One region of the Bradyrhizobium sp. CCBAU 051011 genome, then DNA from elsewhere that is predicted to be linked to it. Evidence: predicted binding sites of a transcription regulator. Region 1 holds the regulator's gene; each other region holds the start of a gene.
The links. Region 1 encodes HrcA, which represses chaperone genes, less so after heat shock. Its sites were predicted from a motif close to GTTAGCACTCNCNNNNNGNGAGTGCTAAC; they were not measured.

Region 1 (3,702 bases):
AGGCCAAAGCGAAGCGCCCCGCCTCTATCCAACGATGCGCTGCCGGGATGCCGAGGCCATGATCGGGTGGCTGAAGGACGTGGTTGGTTTCACCGAACGCGTCGTCTACCGCAACGGCGGCATGATCCATCATGCCGAACTTGCCTATGGGCCCTCGATCCTGATGTTCGGCCAGAGCAGGGACGATGAATATGGCAAGCTTGTCGGCGATATCGGTGGTCGCCGCACGGATGCGATTTACGTCGCCGTCGACGATCCCGACACGCTGCACGCCAAGGTGAAGGCGGCCGGCGGGCGGATCGAAATGGAGCTGCGGGACACCGACTACGGCAGCCGCGACTTCGCCTGCCGGGATCCGGAAGGCAATCTCTGGAGTTTTGGGACGTATCGTCCGAAAGCGGACGAGAAGCCGCTGTAGGTTTTCGGCTTAGCTCGCCACGTCCGCCGCCGGCGCGGCCTTGGCGCCGCCCTTGGAGACGCCGACCAGCGCCGGGCGCAGCACGCGTTCGCCGATCATGAAGCCGGCCTGGACGACCTGAACCACCGTGCCCTGCGGCACCGACGGATCGGGCACTTCGTACATCGCCTGCTGGAAATTCGGATCGAACTTCTCGCCGGACGGATCGAACTTCTTGACGCCGTTCTTCTCCAGCGTGTTGAGCAGCGAGCGCTCGGTCAGCTCGACGCCTTCGATGAAGGCCTTGATGCCGGGATCGGCGGTCTCTTTCACGTCGGCCGGGATCGCATCGAGCGCGCGCTGCAGATTGTCGGCGATCTCGAGAATGTCGCGGGCGAAGCCGGTGATGCCATAGGCGCGCGCGTCGGCGACCTCCTTGGCGGTGCGCTTGCGCAGGTTTTCCATCTCGGCCAGCGTGCGCAGCATCTTGTCGCGCGCTTCGGTCGCTTCCTTGACCAGCAGCTCCACCGATCCTTCCTCGGGATCGTCGGGCATGATGTAGGGCTTTGAGACCACGGGCTCGCCCGTCTCTGCCGGGTTTGCCGTGTTGTCATTCGGCCGCTTGGGATCGGTCATAAGGCTGCCTTCTCAAAAAACGCGTCTGGCTCAATGGGGATTTGCTGCGGGGGATATCGTGCTTTAGAGGCGGAAAATCAAGCACAACCGCGCCGGATATAAGGCCAATTCGCCCCCGGGATCAGCCACCCAGCATCCGGCTGACGATCCGGGCGGCATAATCCACCGTCGGAATCACCCGTGCATAATTGAGCCGGGTCGGCCCGATCACGCCGAGAACGCCGACGATGCGGCCCGACGCGTCGCCATAGGGCGCGATGATGGTGGAGGAACCGGATAGCGAAAACAACTTGTTCTCCGATCCGATGAAAATCCGCACGCCCTCGGCGCGCTCGGCGCGGCCCAACAGATCGATAACGCCGCGCTTGGTCTCGAGATCGTCGAACAGCGATTTGACGCGTTCGAGATCCTCCAGTGCGTGCAGATCTTCCAGGAGATTGGCGTGCCCGCGCACGATCAATTGGCGCTCCTCGTGTTCGCCGCCGGACCAGCTCGCAATGCCCGCCTCGATCACCTTCTGCGTTAGTTGATCGAGCTCGACGCGGCTCTGCGCCATCGCGTTTTCCAGCTCAAGCCGCGCTTCGGCCAGCGTACGGCCGCGAATCCGCGCGTTGAGGAAGTTGCTCGCCTCGGTCAACGCCGACGAGGGAACGCCGGGCGGCAGCGCCAGCACGCGGTTTTCGACCTGGCCGTCTTCGCCGACCAGCACCACCAGCGCGCGCTCCGGCTCCAGCCGCACGAATTCGATGTGCTTCAGCCGCGAATTGGATTTGGCAGTGAGCACCACGGCGGCCGCCCGCGTCAGGCCGGACAGCCGCGTCAGCGCTTCGCCGAGCGCGGCCTCGACCGATTGCGCGCGGCCGACGGATGCAAGCTGGCTCTGGATCGATTCCCGTTCCGGTTCGGTAAGGTCCCCGATCTGCATCAGGGCGTCGACGAAGAACCTCAGGCCGAGTTCGGTCGGCAGCCGCCCGGCCGAGGTATGTGGCGCATAGATCAGCCCGAGGTGCTCGAGGTCCGACATCACGTTGCGGACCGAAGCCGGTGACAACGGCACCGCGATCAGGCGCGAAATGTTGCGCGAGCCGACCGGCTCGCCGGTGGCGAGATAACTCTCGACGATTTGCCGAAAAATGTCGCGCGACCGCTCGTTGAGCTGAGCCAGCCCGGCATGCGGCGCGATCAGTCCAATCGGATCGTGGTGGGCCACTAACTCTTCCTCCCAGCACCCCTAATTTGTCCATCCGGGGCGCCGATGACAAGCGCGCTCTGTTCATGGCGTTTTCCGGCAGAATGGCCGCAATTCTCGTGAAGAAAGCGCGTCAAAACATCATGAAATTGCAGGCAAAAGCCCTTGCCGCTGCCCGTTCCCCCTCCTACAAGCACCGCGAACGAATTTTCGCCTCGTTTTCGAAAGGATTTCCCATGCGGCCAAGCCGCCGTGCGCCCGATCAGTTGCGCCCCGTGTCGCTGGAACGCGGCGTGGTCAAATACGCCGAAGGTTCCTGCATGGTGAAGTTCGGCGACACCCATGTGCTGGTCACGGCCACGCTGGAAGAGCGGCTGCCGCCCTGGCTGAAGGGTCAGGGCCGCGGCTGGGTCACGGCCGAATACGGCATGCTGCCGCGCGCTACCCTTGAGCGCACCCGCCGCGAGGCCGCCGCCGGCAAGCAGGGCGGCCGCACCGTGGAAATCCAGCGGCTGATCGGGCGCTCGCTGCGCGCAGCCGTCGACCTCGAAGCGCTTGGCGAGCGCCAGATCACGGTGGACTGCGACGTGATCCAGGCCGATGGCGGCACCCGCACCGCCTCGATCACCGGCGCCTGGGTGGCGTTGGCCGACTGCATCGGCTGGATGAAGAGCCGCAACATGCTGAAAGCGAACGTTTTGCGCGACAACGTCGCCGCGATCTCCTGCGGCATCTATCAGGGCACGCCGGTGCTCGACCTCGACTATGCCGAGGATTCCGAGGCCGAGACCGACGCCAATTTCGTCATGACGGGCGATGGCCGCATCATCGAGGTGCAGGGCACCGCCGAAAAGACGCCGTTCTCGCAGGACGAGTTCCTGGCGCTGATGGAACTGGCGCGCAACGGTGTCGCCCGTCTGGTGGACCTGCAGAAGCTGGCTGTCGCGTAATTCACAAGAGGTCGTCATAACACGTGGATGGCCGGGACAAGCCCGGCCATGACGGAATACAAATATCCATGGCTCAGCACCGTCGAATCACCGGCCGGCTCGTGATCGCGACCCACAATCCCGGCAAGCTCGCCGAGATGCGGGAATTGCTGGCGCCGCACGGCGTCGAGGCGGTTGCCGCGGGCGAGCTTGGCCTGGGCGAGCCCGAGGAAACCGGCAAGACGTTCCGCGCCAATGCCGCGATCAAGGCGATCGCGGCGGCAAATGCCGCGCAATTGCCCGCCTTCGCCGACGATTCCGGCCTGGTCGTCGATGCGCTCGATGGTGCCCCCGGCATCCACTCGGCGCGCTGGGCCGGCGAGGGCAAGGATTTCATGGCGGCGATGACCCGGATCGAGCGCCTGCTGCAGGAGCGCGGCGCGACCACGCCGGACAAGCGCAAGGCTCACTTCGTTTCCGCGCTGTGCGTCGCCTGGCCCGACGGCCATATCGAGGAGGTCGAGGCACGGGTCGATGGAACTCTGGCCTGG
Region 2 (3,702 bases), 3.2 Mb from region 1:
GCCACGCGAACGACCTTGGTCGGGTCGATGATGCCCTTGGTGACCAGGTTGCCGTACTCGCCGGACTGGGAGTCGAAGCCGTACGCATACTGATCCTTCTCCAGGATCTTGCCGACGATGACGGAGCCGTCCTCGCCAGCATTGATCGCGATCTGGCGCGCCGGATAGGATAGCGCCTTGCGCACGATCTCGACGCCGGTCTTCTGGTCATCGTTCTTGGTGCGCAGGCCCTTGAGATGCAGGGAGGCACGCAGCAGGGCGACGCCGCCGCCCGGCACGATGCCTTCCTCGACGGCCGCGCGGGTCGCATGCATCGCGTCATCCACGCGATCCTTGCGCTCCTTCACCTCGACCTCGGTCGCGCCACCGACGCGGATCACCGCGACGCCGCCTGCGAGCTTGGCCAGACGCTCCTGCAGCTTCTCACGGTCGTAGTCCGAGGTGGTCTCCTCGATCTGCGCCTTGATCTGGTTGACGCGCGCCTCGATGTCGGCCTTCTTGCCGGCGCCGCTGACGATGGTGGTGTTCTCCTTGTCGATCATCACCTTCTTGGCGCGACCGAGCATGGCGAGCGTAACGTTCGCAAGCTTGATGCCGAGATCTTCCGAGATCGCCTGACCACCGGTCAGGATCGCGATGTCCTGCAGCATGGCCTTGCGGCGATCGCCGAAGCCCGGCGCCTTGACGGCAGCGACCTTCAGACCGCCGCGCAGGCGGTTGACGACGAGAGTAGCGAGCGCTTCGCCTTCGACGTCTTCCGCGATAATCACAAGCGGCTTGCCGCTCTGCACCACGGCTTCGAGCAGCGGAAGCAATTCATTCAACTGAGACAGCTTCTTCTCGTTGATCAGGACGTAGGCATCGTCCATCTCAACGCGCATCTTGTCTGCGTTGGTAACAAAGTAGGGCGAGATGTAGCCGCGGTCGAACTGCATGCCTTCGACGACCTCGAGTTCAGTCTCGAGCGACTTCGCTTCTTCAACCGTGATAACGCCCTCGTTGCCGACCTTCTTCATGGCGTCGGAGAGGAACTTACCGATTTCCGCGTCGCCGTTAGCCGAGATGGTGCCGACCTGGGCGATTTCCTCGTTCGAGGTGACCTTCTTGGAGTTCTTCACGAGGTCGGCGACCACGGCTTCCACCGCGAGGTCGACACCGCGCTTCAGGTCCATCGGGTTCATGCCGGCGGCAACCGCCTTGGCGCCTTCACGGACAATCGCAGCCGCGAGCACGGTCGCGGTGGTGGTGCCGTCGCCGGCCGCATCCGCCGACTTGGAGGCAACTTCTCGCACCATCTGGGCGCCCATGTTCTCGAACTTGTCCTCAAGCTCGATCTCCTTGGCGACGGTGACGCCGTCCTTGGTGATGCGGGGGGCACCGAACGACTTGTCGAGCACGACGTTGCGGCCCTTGGGGCCGAGCGTGACCTTCACGGCGTTGGCGAGAATGTCGACGCCGCGCAACATCCTGTCGCGGGCGTCGACGCCGAATTTGACTTCTTTGGCCGACATAGTGATCTCCGTTTTCGACTGGTCAGATCCCAAGGACCGCGCGACTGCGCGAGCTCTTAATGACGAGTTGCACTTACAGGCTTCATCCTTCAAGACGCCGGCTGCGCCGACTGCTCAGGACAAAGAAAACTGACTGGCGCTTACGCGACCTTCTTCTTGGCGGAGGGCAGATCGGTGAGAACGCCCATAATGTCGCCTTCCTTCATGATCAGCAGTTCCTGACCATCGAGCTTGACCTCAGTACCGGACCACTTGCCGAACAGCACGCGATCGCCGACCTTGAGGTCTATCGGAATCAGCTTGCCGGCTTCGTCACGGCCACCCGGGCCGACCGCCGTGATTTCGCCCTGCGAGGGTTTTTCCTTGGCGCTGTCCGGAATGATGATTCCGCCAGTGGTCTTCTCTTCGGCTTCGATACGCTTGACCACAACGCGGTCGTGAAGCGGACGGAATTTCATGCTGTCCTCCTATTTTCTGGTTGTTGTTGCTTTGGACGAAATAGCAGTCGCGGCCAACGAGTGCTAATCAGCACATAAGCGGCCGCAGGAGGACGAACAAGACCGTCCAAAAATGATATTCTGCTCAGAACGTCACGAAATACCTGCCAAGGCAGCGGCGGCTAAGGATCCGGTCAAGACCAGCTGTGTGGCGCTAAGTCGTTGGACGCAGGGCCATTAAGAAAGCCACCCATCACGCAGCTTTTGCGTTGTTCTCGACGTGCGCCAGAATACGCCGGACGTCGGTCGCTTCTTGTGCAGCCATTCAGCGGTGCTTGTCGAGATCGAGTGGCTCGTCACTCGTGAGGCGCGTCGGCATCAATGCGCTGCGCGTCAGCCAGATCGACCGGGCTGATGGAAATCATCTCCATCGTTGAAGTGCGCGGCGGCGCCGCCGGCACCGTGATCACAGTGGCAACTCGGCGAAACGACGCGAACGATAATCCTTCGATCATCTCCTCATCGGTGATGACCTCGTAGGCACCCGGAGGCAGGAGGCGGTCGATGCCCTTGATTCGGAAGGGATGCTTGAAGGTGACCGTTTCGCGTCGGGAGCGCATGGTCATGATCGGCTATCCGTCAGAAACAGCTTCGCATCGGCACTATAGTGAAGCAATCCGTTTACCGTGATCTTTGTGCCGAGATTAGCTATCTCTTTATCATGAGATGGCTGCGAAGTCACCAAATACAAGGCAATACACGTCCCGGATTTGTTGGTGATGCCGGCCGACGAGATGCTTGCTGATGCTAAGTGGAAAAATGCGTTGGCGATCGGCGAGCATTGGGAAGCAGAAATGCTATCTCGCAAATCTACCAGCCGAGATAGGCCTGCGGCGGTTGGCAGCAACGGTCAAGGCGCGATTGATCTGCGAGCAAGCGCATCAACAGTTTAAAGAGGAATTAGGTCTCGATCACTTCGAGGGATGATCGTGACACGGTCTTTATCGTCACGCTCTTATGACGATGATTGCTTACTCCTTCTTGCCGCACTGCCGCATTGCCAAAACGGGGCGCAAAAATGAATCGACGGGCCACCACCTCAGCCCAGCCTGCCGGCCGTACGTCCCGCCATCGTCGCTCTCATTCTTCAGCCATCAGATCCGCGATACCCATACTGCAGAACACAGGTCAGCGAAAAGCAACGGCGAGGACAAATCTGCCAAGGTCGTTTCAGCGCACACGCGAGGCGCCTTTATGATCGTGCAGGAAACGGGTCAACGCGGTGGCGTCGTGCGATTTTCCCGAGGCCGCGTGCTCGAAGAGCCTGCGTTGGACGTCAGTAGGCAGATCATTCCATTCGCTGACAAGGGCGGCACCCAGACATTCCAGGACTCTGCGCTCCACGTCCCGCAAATCGCTGGCTTCATAGGGTAAAGGCCACGCCAACTCCTGCGCTCCGCTTTCCTCGTCCCAACGGTCGAGAGCGGTTGCCATTTCTTCTTCCGGCGCTGTTCTTCGACCTTTCTTTTTGACCATGCTACATAATCGCACATATCGCAGGTAAGCGCCATTCGGTCGATCGCGGGCCGATCCGCAGCGTCAATCCTTCCAGTACCGAGAATGCCGCGACTGCGAAGATCGGTTTAGACGGCGCCCAATAGCTCAGCTCGGCAGAGTATCCTATCTTTCCCGCGAGAAGATCTATATGTTTGCAAGTAGCGCCTTGATCTTGCCGCTCGACATCCATGCGTCGC
Region 3 (3,702 bases), 1.6 Mb from region 1:
GCGATGTCGAGCTGGTCGGATTCCAGCAGCGGAATGTTTTCGTTGGAGCCCTTGGTATTGCGCGGCTCGATCGAGAGCCCCGGATCGGCCGCATTCAGGATTTCCGCGAACGCATTGCCATAGACCGGGAAGCCACCACCCGGCGTCGCGGTCCCCAGGCTGATTGTGGTTTTGGTAATGGCCTTGCCTCCCTCCTGCGCCGCGGCGGCGCCGGCGAACAGGAGCAGGCCGGCCCAGACGATCCCAGCGAGTTTCATTTCTAGCCTCAAGCGTTCGGTGACGAATGATGCAATGGAGGTTGTAGGCAAGCGCGGGGCCCGATGAAAGCCTGTTCTTGGCTCCCAACCCGGCATTGCCGTATCGCTGTCATGCCTGTAAACGATGCCAGCACCGTTGCCGGCCGCCCTTCCCGCGGCCGCTCCGCGGCGGGGCCTGTAGCTCAATGGTTAGAGCCGGCCGCTCATAACGGTCTGGTTGCAGGTTCGAGTCCTGCCGGGCCCACCAGCCTTCGCTCGCTTCGCGAGCTACGGCTAGGCAGGCCAGCCCTTGACCTCTCCGAGCGAAGCGAGTGAAGGCTTCCGCGCCGAAGCCCACTTGGGCGAAGGCGGGCCGGACAGCCACCGCCCCCAACAAAAATATCGAAAACAACCCCATGCAAAGTAGCCGGTGACTTTGAGCGATCGCTCGAAAGCATTTTGACACGTCGGGCAAATCAGGGGCACTGTTCGATCGTCGCTCATCGCTCTGCTTCAGCGGCCATCAACCTACCGCTGCACATTCGATTTGACGATGGCATCTCCTTTCTGGTCGCAGATTCGGCGGGCTCATCGCACGAAACGATCACTTATCAGATCATCATTTGGCCGGCTGTCGAGCTACCGCACCAGAAACGCATCGTTTCGTCGCTCATCTCATCAGTTCTACGGTCCTTAAACTGCCGCTCCACATGCGATCGCGCTACGGTCTCTCCACGACAATCACTTCTGCATAGGGACCCAATCGCAGACGACGGTTCACCCCGGCCCTCGCGCTCGCGGCCTTTGATCGCTGAGCGGAACAATCTCCACCGTGGCACTTTCGGTGGTGCGGCCGCGCTCGATCGTCAGCCGCACCTGCCGTCCGACCTGAGTCAGTCCGATTAGGTTGCGCATCTGCGTTGCGCTGCGAATTGGGATGTCGTTGGCCTTGAGTATGATGTCGCCGCGGCGCAGCCCTGCGCGCTCGGCCGGTGAGCCGGGGCTGACTTCCTTGATGCGGGCGCCCTGCACCGAACCGGCGGCCGGCGCTTCCAGATCCTCCAGTGCAATGCCGATACGCCCGCGCTCGACCCGGCCGGTTTGCGCAAGCTGTTCCATCACCTTGCGCGCCATGTTGATCGGCACTGCAAAGCCGATGCCGACATTGCCGCCACCGGGCGAGATGATCGCGGTGTTGATGCCGACCAGTTCGCCTCGGAGGTTGATCAGCCCGCCGCCGGAATTGCCGGGATTGATCGCCGCATCGGTCTGGATGAAATCCTCATAGCCGTGCTTGCCGAGCCCGGTGCGCCCGAGCGCACTGACCAGGCCCGAGGTGACGGTTTGGCCGAGGCCAAAGGGATTGCCGACCGCAATCACGAAGTCGCCGACCTGTAGCGCATCGCTGTCGCCGAGCGCAATGGCTTTCAACTCGGCGGGCTCCCTGATCTGCAGCAGCGCGATATCGGTTGGCGCGTCGCGGCCGACCACTCTGCCGGCAAACTTGCGGCCGTCCTTGGTTCTGATCTGCACCGCCGTGGCGTTGGCCACGACATGGTTCGCCGTCAGTACATAGCCTCGCTGCGCATCGACGATCACGCCCGAGCCAGTGGCGTTGACTTCCTTCTCCAGTTGCTTGGGGACGTTGAAGAACTCACGGAAGAGCGGATCCTGGTAGAGCGGGTTGTCTTCCTTCACTCGCCCCTGCACCGAAATGTTGACGACCGCCGGCGTGACCTCCTTGACGAGCGGCGCAAGGGTCGCCACGCGACCTGTGGTCAGATCTGGAATCTGGGCGACGGCCGGCGCTCCCCACAGCGCCCACACCAGCCCCGAGACGACGGTCAGTCGTCCGAGCAAACGCAAAAGCTGCATGGTTTCTCCCCGACAAAATGTGCCTGGCGGCCCCCAGTGGTGACCTCGGCGCCGATAAGCTGGGTGAGCGGAAATGGCCGTTCAAGGGGCCTTGGCAGTCGGAGGTCCGGAGTGACAAAAAATTTTTGCCGTACCCCTTGAAGCGCTTTTTTTCTCTTCCTAGGTCGTTTTGCGCCTGGGGGCCGGTTCCGGACCCGGCTTTTTAGACATCGCTGACCTGACAAGGAGGATGCGCATGCATTTCCGTCCACTGCACGACCGCGTGCTCGTGCGCCGCATCGACGCCGAGGAGAAGACCGCCGGCGGCATCATCATTCCCGATACCGCGAAGGAAAAACCGCAGGAGGGCGAGATCGTCGCCGCGGGGCCGGGCGCGAGGAATGAGCAAGGCCAGTTGATCCCAATCGACGTCAAGCTGGGAGACCGCGTGCTGTTTGGCAAGTGGTCCGGCACCGAGGTGAAGATCGACGGCCAGGACTACCTGATCATGAAGGAGAGCGACCTTCTGGGCGTGGTCGACAAGGCCGGCTCGGCCAGGAAGGCCGCCTGAGTACGCTTTCCGAAGCTGCAGTCATCGAACGAGAAAGGAGCAGAGACATGGCTGCCAAGGAAGTAAAATTCTCCACCGAAGCCCGTGAACGGATGCTGCGGGGAGTGGATACGCTGGCCAATGCAGTGAAGGTCACGCTTGGCCCCAAGGGACGCAACGTCGTGCTCGAAAAATCCTTCGGCGCGCCGCGCATCACCAAAGACGGTGTCACTGTCGCCAAGGAAATCGAGCTGGAGGACAAGTTCGAGAACATGGGCGCGCAAATGGTGCGCGAAGTCGCCTCCAAGACCAGTGACCTCGCTGGCGACGGCACGACAACCGCGACCGTGCTGGCCCAGGCCATCGTGAAGGAAGGCGCGAAATCGGTCGCCGCCGGCATGAACCCGATGGACCTGAAACGCGGCATCGATCTCGCCGTCGAGGCTATCGTGAAGGACCTGAAGGCGCATGTGAAGAAGGTCACTTCCAACGAGGAGATCGCTCAGATCGCCACTATCTCGGCCAACGGCGATACCGAGATCGGCCGCTTCCTGGCCGATGCCATGCAGAAGGTCGGCAACGAAGGCGTTATTACGGTAGAGGAAGCCAAGAGCCTCGATACCGAGCTCGAGGTGGTGGAAGGCATGCAATTCGACAGGGGCTATGTATCCCCCTACTTCGTCACCAACGCCGAGAAGATGCGGGTCGAGCTCGAAGACACGTACATCCTGATCCACGAGAAGAAGCTATCCAGCCTGCAGCCGATGCTACCGCTGCTCGAAGCCGTCGTGCAGTCCGGCAAGCCGCTGCTCGTGGTCGCCGAGGATGTCGAGGGCGAGGCGCTGGCAACCCTGGTGGTCAACCGGTTGCGCGGCGGGCTGAAGGTCGCGGCGGTAAAGGCTCCGGGCTTTGGCGATCGCCGCAAGGCCATGCTGGAGGATATCGCGATCCTCACCGGTGGCACGGCGATCTCGGAAGACCTTGGCATCAAGCTGGAGAACGTCACGCTCAAGACGCTCGGCCGCGCCAAGAAGGTCGTGATCGACAAGGAGAACACGACCA
Region 4 (3,702 bases), 1.6 Mb from region 1:
CGATCGACCAGGCGGCGACCGCGCTGTCGAAGAACATCTCGCCCGACCAGCAGAAGTTGCTCAGCGAAGAAATTCAGGAACGCGTCGTCTCGATCTTCGAAGCCTGCAACTTCCAGGACCTCACCGGCCAGCGCATCAGCAAGGTGATGACCACGATGAAGTTCATCGAGCAGCACATCTACACGATGATGGACATCTGGGGCGGCGTCGACGCCATCAAGGCGCACGCCCAGCCGATCGTCGACACCCGCGAAGGCGATGCCAAGCTGCTCAACGGCCCGAAGCTCGACGGCGACGCCGGCCACGCCTCGCAGGACGACATCGACGCGCTGTTCGATTGATCGGACGGTTAACGCGGACCAAACAAAACGCTGGCAGCGATGCCGGCGTTTTTTTGTTGTCTCTCGCACCGTCATTCCGGGATGGTGCGTTAGCACCAGACCTCAGATGCGCAATTGCGCATCGGGGAATCTCGAGATTCTCAGGTGCGCAATTGCGCACCATAGTTCGATGCTTCGCATCGCCCCGGAATGACGGCGTCTACTCACGCCCGGGGGGCGCAGCGGACATAGACCATGTTGCCGTAACGGACCGCGGCGTCCTTTTCGATGAAGCGGGTCACCAGCACGCGACCGTCGAACGAGACGATCTCGCGGTCCTGTTCGCCGCCGGCGGGACCGGCCGGTCCGATATAGTTCTTGCCGCTCGGGCTACCCTTGAGGCGCAGTTCCTGCGGCGTGGCCTGGTCGGCCAGATGCATGACGACGCCGCCGGAGGTGCCGGCGCCGATCACATAAGGCTGCTTGCACTGCCCGCGCGCGGCAGCTTCGGTGCGGGCGCGGTCATTGGGATTCTGGAACGAGGCAAGGCCCCAGCGACCGACGATCTCGTCGGACCGGATGGTGGCCGGCATTTCCGGCGCAACGGCGGGTTCGGCATCGGGTGCCGGGCCGGACGACAGCGACGGCAGGCTCATGCTGCTGCACGCCGCCAGCAAGACCGTCAGCGCCGACGCGATCGCCAGATTGGCAACCGTATGCGCATTACGTGAGCTGATCATCGCATTCCCCCGAGCAATTTTTGGCCGCTCCCGTCAAGCAGCCAACCGTAAAAAGCCTGCCGGAGCAATGACGTCGGTTGAGTTTACGCCGCTGCACCGATTTGGTTTCCGTGGAGCATCCTATACTGGCCTCAAGAAGGCCTTAACCCCCTTGTTTGCTTGACAGGAACAGCGCCAAGCCATATTTCCCGGCCCCACGTTTAGCACTCAAACTCAAAGATTGCTAAGGGGCGTGCTGTCCCGCCCGGGGCGGCTTCGAATACCCGGCATATCAGCCATTTTCAATGGCGCAGACCTGAAACCGAGCCTCCCCAGAGGAACTTCAAGAGGAGACGTCATGGCCAAATCCAAATTCCGTCCGCTGCACGACCGCGTTGTGGTCAAGCGCATCGATGCCGAGGAGAAGACCAAGGGCGGCATCATCATTCCCGACAGCGCCAAGGAAAAGCCGTCGCAGGGCGAAGTCGTCGCCGTCGGCCCGGGCGGCCGTGACGAGGCAGGTAAGCTGATCCCGATCGACCTCAAGGCCGGCGATCGCGTGCTGTTCGGCAAATGGTCCGGCACCGAGGTCAAGATCGACAACGAGGAACTCCTGATCATGAAGGAGTCCGACATCATGGGCGTGCTGACGTAAGCAATCCTTGTCATGCCCGGGCGAAAGCGGGAAGCGCGTCTTCGCGCTGGATGACCCGGGCATCCATCCCTTCGGAAGAGTCTCGCGAAGGTGGTGGATTGCCGGGTCAAGCCCGGCAATGACGCATTAGCGCGGCGCACGACCGTATCCAATCATTCAGGAGTCCAAACAATGGCTGCCAAAGACGTTAAATTTTCCGGCGACGCCCGCGACCGTATGCTGCGCGGCGTCGACGTTCTCGCCAACGCGGTGAAGGTGACGCTTGGTCCCAAGGGCCGCAATGTCGTGATCGAGAAGAGCTTCGGCGCTCCCCGCATCACCAAGGACGGCGTCACCGTCGCCAAGGAGATCGAGCTCGAGGACAAATTCGAGAACATGGGCGCGCAGATGCTGCGCGAAGTCGCCTCCAAGACCAACGACACCGCGGGCGACGGCACCACCACCGCCACCGTGCTGGCTCAGGCGATCGTGCGCGAAGGCGGCAAGGCGGTTGCTGCCGGCATGAACCCGATGGATCTCAAGCGCGGCATCGACATCGCCGTCCACGCCGTCGTCAAGGATATCGAGAAGCGCGCCAAGCCGGTCGCGGCTTCCTCGGAAGTTGCCCAGGTCGGCACCATCTCGGCCAACGGCGACACCGCCATCGGCAAGATGATCGCGCAGGCGATGCAGAAGGTCGGCAATGAAGGCGTGATCACGGTCGAGGAAAACAAGTCGCTCGAGACCGAGGTCGACATCGTCGAGGGCATGAAGTTCGACCGCGGCTACCTGTCGCCCTACTTCATCACCAACGCCGAGAAGATGACGGCCGAGCTGGAAGACGTTTTCGTGCTCTTGCACGAGAAGAAGCTGTCCGGCCTGCAGTCGATGCTGCCGGTGCTGGAAGCCGTGGTGCAGTCCGGCCGCCCGTTGCTGATCATCGCCGAGGACGTCGAGGGCGAGGCGCTGGCGACGCTGGTGGTCAACCGCCTGCGCGGCGGCTTGAAGGTCGCCGCCGTCAAGGCGCCGGGTTTTGGCGATCGCCGCAAGGCCATGCTGGAAGACATCGCGATCCTGACCGGCGGTCAGCTGATATCAGATGAACTCGGCATGAAGCTCGAAAGCGTCACCATCAACATGCTGGGACGCGCCGGCAAGGTGGTGATCGACAAGGAGAACACCACGATCGTCAAGGGCGCGGGCAAGAAGAAGGACATCGAATCCCGCGTTACGCAGATCAAGGCGCAGATCGAGGAAACCACCTCGGACTACGACCGCGAGAAGCTGCAGGAGCGCCTTGCAAAACTCGCCGGTGGCGTCGCGGTGATCAAGGTCGGCGGTGCGACCGAAGTCGAGGTCAAGGAGAAGAAGGACCGCGTCGAGGACGCCCTCAACGCGACCCGCGCGGCCGTGCAGGAAGGCATCGTGCCGGGCGGCGGCGTGGCGCTGCTCCGCGCCAAAAAGGCGGTCGGCCGCATCAACAACGACAATTCCGACGTCCAGGCCGGTATCAACATCGTGCTCAAGGCGCTGGAAGCCCCGGTTCGCCAGATCTCGGAGAACGCCGGCGTCGAGGGCTCGATCGTGGTCGGCAAGATCCTCGAGAACAAGTCGGAGACCTTTGGCTTCGACGCCCAGACCGAGGAATATGTCGACATGGTCGACAAGGGCATCATCGACCCGGCCAAGGTGGTGCGCACTGCGCTGCAGGACGCCTCCTCCGTCGCCGGCTTGCTGGTGACCACCGAAGCGATGGTTGCCGAACTGCCGAAGGAAGCAGCGCCGGCAATGCCCGGCGGTGGCGGCGGCATGGGTGGTATGGGCGGCATGGGCTTCTAAGCCCTGCCCTTCTCCCTCAAACAGATCGAAGGCCGCCTCCGGGGCGGCCTTCTTTTTTGGCGAATGACAAGCGCGGTATCGGTTCAGACGGAGAACCGATACCGCGCTTTCTCTTTGTTTTGACTCGTTTTCTTCACGCGAACCGGCATCCACTTCGCTCGAAAATGCTACCGGGATTTGCTAGTTACGA

Region 2: the regulator HrcA is predicted to act here: its motif matches at 2,009-2,037, upstream of ACH79_RS25435 (co-chaperone GroES).
Region 3: the regulator HrcA is predicted to act here: its motif matches at 2,202-2,230, upstream of groES (co-chaperone GroES).
Region 4: the regulator HrcA is predicted to act here: its motif matches at 1,260-1,288, upstream of groES (co-chaperone GroES).

What each region holds. Positions count from the first base shown of each region.
Region 1 covers NZ_CP022222.1:2,281,691-2,285,392, reverse strand. The annotation lists gene ACH79_RS10845 (VOC family protein) at 35-418, shown strand; gene grpE (nucleotide exchange factor GrpE) at 428-1,033, opposite strand; gene hrcA (heat-inducible transcriptional repressor HrcA) at 1,155-2,243, opposite strand; gene rph (ribonuclease PH) at 2,459-3,172, shown strand; gene rdgB (RdgB/HAM1 family non-canonical purine NTP pyrophosphatase) at 3,241-3,702, shown strand, end outside.
Region 2 covers NZ_CP022222.1:5,446,347-5,450,048, reverse strand. The annotation lists gene groL (chaperonin GroEL) at 1-1,511, opposite strand, end outside; gene ACH79_RS25435 (co-chaperone GroES) at 1,652-1,969, opposite strand; gene ACH79_RS25430 (hypothetical protein) at 2,305-2,574, opposite strand; partial or broken gene ACH79_RS25425 (IS701 family transposase) at 2,707-3,206, shown strand; gene ACH79_RS25420 (hypothetical protein) at 3,179-3,484, opposite strand.
Region 3 covers NZ_CP022222.1:3,855,372-3,859,073, reverse strand. The annotation lists gene ACH79_RS18220 (TAXI family TRAP transporter solute-binding subunit) at 1-257, opposite strand, end outside; tRNA gene ACH79_RS18215 (tRNA-Ile) at 429-504, shown strand; gene ACH79_RS18210 (trypsin-like peptidase domain-containing protein) at 1,014-2,111, opposite strand; gene groES (co-chaperone GroES) at 2,347-2,661, shown strand; gene groL (chaperonin GroEL) at 2,709-3,702, shown strand, end outside.
Region 4 covers NZ_CP022222.1:725,723-729,424, forward strand. The annotation lists gene ACH79_RS03530 (protein phosphatase CheZ) at 1-341, shown strand, start outside; gene ACH79_RS03535 (hypothetical protein) at 545-1,060, opposite strand; gene groES (co-chaperone GroES) at 1,398-1,694, shown strand; gene groL (chaperonin GroEL) at 1,866-3,512, shown strand.